Regions from separate parts of the Halobacillus sp. Marseille-Q1614 genome, predicted to be linked through region 1. Evidence: riboswitches for the same ligand, from Rfam matches in the RefSeq annotation. Region 1 holds a riboswitch; the other holds the start of a gene.

The links. A riboswitch is a leader RNA that binds a small molecule or an ion and turns the genes downstream of it on or off. The one in region 1 is predicted to bind thiamine pyrophosphate.
Region 2: linked by a shared signal. The riboswitch ahead of HUS26_RS08890 (ECF transporter S component) and the one ahead of thiW (energy coupling factor transporter S component ThiW) in region 1 are both predicted to bind thiamine pyrophosphate.

What each region holds. Positions count from the first base shown of each region.
Region 1 is NZ_CADDWH010000001.1:3,500,322-3,503,446, reverse strand. It holds gene thiD (bifunctional hydroxymethylpyrimidine kinase/phosphomethylpyrimidine kinase) at 1-201, opposite strand, end outside; gene tenA (thiaminase II) at 198-887, opposite strand; gene thiW (energy coupling factor transporter S component ThiW) at 903-1,397, opposite strand; TPP riboswitch at 1,511-1,618, opposite strand; gene HUS26_RS17545 (DUF3221 domain-containing protein) at 1,734-2,243, shown strand; gene HUS26_RS17540 (PucR family transcriptional regulator) at 2,401-3,125, opposite strand, start outside.
Region 2 is NZ_CADDWH010000001.1:1,768,756-1,771,880, reverse strand. It holds gene HUS26_RS08900 (acetylornithine deacetylase) at 1-915, shown strand, start outside; gene tenA (thiaminase II) at 922-1,608, shown strand; TPP riboswitch at 1,656-1,804, shown strand; gene HUS26_RS08890 (ECF transporter S component) at 1,910-2,488, shown strand; gene HUS26_RS08885 (ABC transporter ATP-binding protein) at 2,502-3,125, shown strand, end outside.

The sequences.
Region 1 (3,125 bases):
AGCGTTAAGCTGGCTTTTTATAAAATCAGCGGGCAGATGATGCACGTCTTTTACACCCGTTGTGTTCTGAGACACAACCGATGTAACTACACTCATTCCATAGCTCTTAAGTTCTTGAAAAGTTTTTAGATCTGCCTGTATCCCGGCTCCTCCGCTGGGATCGGTGCCTGCAATCGTTAAGGCTGTCGATACTTGAGTCATCTGATATTCACCCCTTCCCCTTTCGGCCATTCTTCACAAATATGAGCCATTTGCCAGAATTTCCACTCCAGCTGGCAGCTTTTACGGAACGCTTCCTTCATACGCTCCTGTTCAGCTTCTGAAGCTTTATCTGCCAGTTCGTCTAATCGCTGGCACATGTTTTTGGACAACGTTTCAAATTCCAGATCTGCATAAAATTTAATCCATGGATAGAACGCAGCGTCCGGAGCGGGCTGGTATTTTTCCATTAAATATTGTCCGATCTCCAGGTAGGTCCACGGGCATGGGAGAACAGCTGCTATCAGTTCCCCTAAGCTTCCCTGCCTTGCGTGGTGCTCCATATGCTTAACGTAATGGTCAGCCGTCGGCGGCAGCGGATAACCGTGCAATTCATCATATCCCACACCGATTACATTACAAAAATTCTGATGAGGATGGGTTTCACTGTTTAAAGTAAATGAAATTTGCTGATTAAAGTATTCAATATCTTTTCGGTTGGACGATTTAGAAATTCCCATTCCATAGATTCGCATAAAAGCATTCAAGTATTCATAATCCGCTTTAATGTAATGGGCGATTGAATCATGAGGTACGTCTCCCTTTCCAATACCTTCGACAAAAGGATGATGAAAGATCGCTTCAAATATATCATTGTTTTCCCTTCTTAGGACTTCTGTAAAACTCATACAATTCTCCTCCTTTTAATGTAAAAGCTGTGGAATTAATCTTGATTTCAGTACACGTGATGCGACAAACCACCCAAACAGTGACCCGCTCACACTGCTGATTAGAAATGATGGAACAAAGGCGAAAGCCCCGGCTGCACTTCCCATTAAAACCTGTGCAAAAGGCACGGCAAATAAAGCGCCGATCAACCCAGAACCAATCACTTCACCGACGGGAGCCGCACCTTTTCGCCTGATCCATTTGTAAAAGAAGCCGGCAAGCAGTGCACCGGCCATGCCTCCAGGAAAAGCGAGCAGCGTTCCAAGTCCAAGCAGATTTCTCAGCAAACCAATCGTAAAAGCGATCGTAACAGCATGTATGGGGCCAAGTGTGATCGCAGCCATGACATTGATCGCATGCTGTACAGGATAAGCTTTCGCGATTCCGGCTGGAAACCATATCACCTGCGCGCTGAGAGTACCTAAAGCAACGAATACAGCCATCGTTGTCAATAAACGTGTTCGGCTCATTGATATCCTCCCTTCTTTATAGGAAAGGCCTGCGGCGTCAGAGCTCCAGAGGGGTTTTGGCATATAAAAAAGCCAGATCCTCTGGAGGACCTGGCTTATGTATAAGTAATAGACAGTTACGTCAACTACTTCCCTCCGCTGGTATTAACCAGATCAGGTGCATAAGAGTCGGAAAGCTTGTTCTTTCCTCTCAGCCCAGTTGGGCCCCCCTAGTAGTTCAAAAACTAATATTCACTTGGATGTGATTATCTTATCAGAGGTTCTTTGATTTGTCATGGATTAAGGTGTAACATTTTCTGTAAGAAATATTTTTAAATAATAAAGGAGCGCCATGTGATGAAGAAATGGATGCTGATATTGCTCTTAGTTACAGTAGGCTGCGGGAGTCAAGAAGGAGCAGAAGAACCTTCAGACGACCAGACAGGAAGTGAATCAAAACAGTTCTCTGGATATGTAATGGATCAAAATGAAAATAGCATCTTAGTGGTAGATAACATTGAGCCCGATGGAGGCAGCCCTATTTGGATTACAGGAGTAGAAGAAGACATGTGGCTTGGCAAGTCTGTAGAAGTGACTGTAGATGGTCCTGTGGCCGAATCCTACCCTATGCAGGCCCAGGCCGGGGAAGTAAAGGTCGTTAAAGCAAAAAAGCCGGAAGGGGCTGACTTAGATGAGTCTCAGGTCCTTGCCAGCGCGCTTGCTGAGGTAGACCGAAGCAACACCCTGTCTGTTGAAAGTATGACGTATGATCAGGAACAAGATCAATGGATCATAAAAATGCGATCCACCGTTACTGAAAGCGGTGCAGAAAAAGTCATTGTTCCCGACCAGAATTTTGGGGAATAATGCCCTGATTATAATGCCTGACATGACGTGAAAAAGATCGTCCTCCAGCAAGGAAGGGCGATCTCTTTAGTTACCAAGGCGGCAAAATACTACGAGACTCCTGCTTAAAAAACGGGCGACCGAGACGCCGCAGCGTGGTATTTACCACGAGGAATCTCTAGTTCTCCACTTTCTTCAGCATCCACAGCCTGACACTCAGCTCTAATAAAAACATATCGTCAGCGTTTAATAAAGAAAGCCCTGTTAATTGTTCTATATTCCGCAGTCTGTGCAGCAGGGACTGCCTATGCAGGTTTAAAGCGCGTGCTGTCTGGCTGACATTGCTGTTGTATTTGTTGTAGACAATAAAAGTATGAATCAAGTCCGTCTGCCGCTTCTGATCATATTCAATCAGCTTCTGAAGCGTGCTTTTTACGATCTCCTCAATTTCTTTCTCATGGCTTAAGGCCATAAGCAGCCTATTCATCCTCGTATCGCTAAAAAACGTCCGCTCCCCTATTTCGTGCTGCTGGCGGCCGATATTAAAGGCGGTGACAGCTTCGTTATAGCTTTTATGAAAAGTATAAATTCCGTCTTTATGCATCGATATTCCCCAGGAAATACTAAGACCCGCCAATAATTCATTCAAGCGCCGCTCCACTAAATCAAGGAACTGGTTCGCTGTTTCGACATAGGAGCTGTTGCTGTCGGCTTCCAAGAAAACAATAACTTCCCCATCTTCAAAGGTAGCCATTGTTCTCCTTTTTAACACGTCTCCGGCATGGGCTACTTCTTTCTGAATATAGTAATTGCGGCTGTGCATAGAGGAAGACATAACCGATTGATCGGAACCTCGTATAAGATCGTCCGCTATTTTTGTAAAACGAATCTCGCCAGCAAGAC
Region 2 (3,125 bases), 1.7 Mb from region 1:
AAAGGCGGAATAGCGGGGGTCCTGTTTGCCATGAAAGTGCTGTATGAAGCTGGGATAGAACCTAGTGGAAATCTATATTTCCAATCAGTGGTCGGTGAGGAGGTTGGAGAAGCGGGTACGAAGTCCTGCTGTGAAAAAGGGTATCGTGCTGACTTAGCTTTAGTAGTGGATACAAGTGATTGTAAGATTCAAGGTCAGGGTGGTGTGATTACCGGCTGGATAACGATCGAGAGTCCTCAAACCTTCCATGATGCCTGCAGACGTTCCATGATACACGCTGGCGGCGGTCTGCATGGTGCCAGCGCGATAGAGAAAATGATGAAAATCATAAATGCCTTACAAGAACTGGAACGGCAATGGGCCATAACTAAATCGAGTCCTGGCTTTCCCCCTGGCTCAAATACGATCAATCCAGCTGTCATTGAAGGCGGCAGGCATGCGGCTTTCATAGCAGATCGCTGCAAGTTGTGGATTACGGTGCATTACTATCCTGAAGAACATTATGAGGATGTAATCAATGACATCGAAGAACATATCAATTATGCAGCAAAGGCTGATCCTTGGTTAAAGGTTTACCCTCCTCAATTTTCGTGGGGCGGGAAATCCATGATTGAAGACCAAGGGGAAATATTCCCCGCCTTTTCCGTGGACCCCAGTCACTCAGGGGTTCAAAAGTTAGCTGGTGCGCATCAACTTGTTCACGACACACCAGTAGACTATTCGATGTCTCCTACCGTTACAGATGGGGGATGGTTAGCAGAGGCCGACATCCCGACTGTCTTATATGGCCCTGGCACACTTGAACAAGCTCATGCTGTGAATGAGTCGCTTGATAGAGAGCAGCTTCTACAGTTCACAAAAACGATGACTGCTTTTTTATATGACTGGTTTTTAGAATTCAAAAAGGAAGGATGATGTGTAATGTTTACAGATCGGCTCTATGAAAGGGCTAAGCCTATATGGGATCAGTACCTCGAACACCCTTTTGTCAAAGGGATTGGTGATGGAAGCTTAGAGATTGATAAATTTAAGTTTTTTATGGAACAAGATTATTTATATTTAATCGACTATTGTCGTGTGTTTGCAATAGGATGCGTGAAAGCGTCTCGTTTAGAAACGATGACTCTGTTCGCGGATTTGATGCATTCTACCTTAAACGAAGAAATGGAGCTTCACCGAAAATATGCAGAAAGAATAGGGATCAGAAGAGAAGAACTAGAAAATACAAAACCTTCGGCAACGCTTCTTGCTTATACAAGCTACATGCTGAATAAGTCCCAGCAGGGATCGGAAGCTGAGGTTGTCGCCTGTGTACTTGCCTGTGCATGGAGCTACAGTGAAATAGGCTTAGCATTGAATCAAAAAGAGGGAGCAAGTGAACATGAATTCTACGGGGATTGGATCAAGATGTACGCATCAGATGAATTTACGACTCTAGCTGAAGATATGAAAAACCTTATGAACCAACTTGCCGACGATAAACCAGAACGAGAAAAAGCACATTTAGAGGAGATCTTCCTTCATACAGGTAAACTGGAATATTTGTTTTGGGAGATGGCTGACAAGAAGAAAATGTGGATGGAAGGATCGGACGTATTAAACAGCTGAAATCTATCGGTCTATTACAGGGGGCGGGTCTAGATTGATAATTTAAAAAGTTTTTCCAGGGGTACCTTTATGTAAATGGATGAGCGGTACTGTGCTTTTTTATTTACTGACGAAAGGTCGAGGTTAAAGGTAGGCTTTAAGACCCTTAGAACCTGATTTGGCTCATACCATCGCAGGGAAGTGGAGTTGCGAAAAAGATACGTTTCCAATATCAGCCGCTTTTCTTACGGGAGGAGGGAAAGTTGTTTTTTTAAAAGCGTTTTTAGTTTAAGTCATTCAATGGAAAGGGAGACCTGAGAAAATGAAAAAGGGATTGAAGTTAACAGATATTTTAGTAACCATCATTGTTGCATTGATATTTGGTGTGATCTATAAACTATGGGGACCGCTATATGGAGTGGTTTCCACATTAGGATTACAATTGGAGCAGCTCATTTATGGAATGTGGTTCATTGCAGCAGTGGTTGCTTATTTGATCATACGAAAGCCCGGGGTTGCTTTATTGGCGGAAGTTGCTGCCGCGCAAGGTGAATTTATTTTTGGCGGTGAATGGGGTATATCGACGCTTATATTCGGGTTAGGACAAGGTCTGGCTGCTGAACTGATTTTCGCAGCTTTCCGCTATAAGAGATACGATATGTTCACTGCGTCCTTAGCAGGTGTAGCAGCTGCGTTTGCGTCTATTGGTATTGATTTCTACTACGGTTATATAGGTGACTTGGCACTTTGGAATCTGCTCATCCTGGTTGGAGCTAGAATAGTAGGAGCCATCATCATTTCGGGTATTTTCGCTTTTCTCATCGTTCAATCATTAGAAAAAACAGGAGTCACAAATCTTGTGAGGCCGGCTTCTAAAGAAGACTATAAGGCTTTGGGATAGCAGGAGGTTTTGTATGAAGAGTATTGCTGGTATGACAAACATGCGGTTGAAATTTCCAGGAGTGGAACCCTTGTTATTTGAGGATTTTTCTCTTTCTTTGAATAAAGGAGAAAAGGTATTACTACTTGGACCATCAGGATCAGGGAAGTCAACACTTTTACAAGTCTTGACGGGACTCATCCCTCATAGTGTAGAAGTACCTATGAAAGCAGACGACCTTATCATTCCAGATTCCTGGGGATTTTTATTTCAAGATCCTGATTCACAGTTTTGTATGCCCTATGTAGATGAGGAAATTGCGTTTGTTCTTGAGAATCTTCAGGTCCCTCGAGGAGAAATGGAAATTTACATTGAGCATTATTTACGGAAAGTTGGATTAGAATTTGATGATATCCACACGAAGATACAAACACTATCCGGGGGAATGAAGCAGAGATTGGCAATCGCTTCAGTTCTTGCTCTAGAACCTGAGGTGTTATTTTTAGACGAGCCTACTGCGATGCTTGATCCACATGGTACTAAGCATGTTTGGGACACGATTAAGAAAGTTGGAGAAGATAAAACCGTCGTGATTGTGGAACATAAAATTGAACAGATTGTCGACTTTGTTGATCGTGTGATTCTTCTGGGTGAGAGT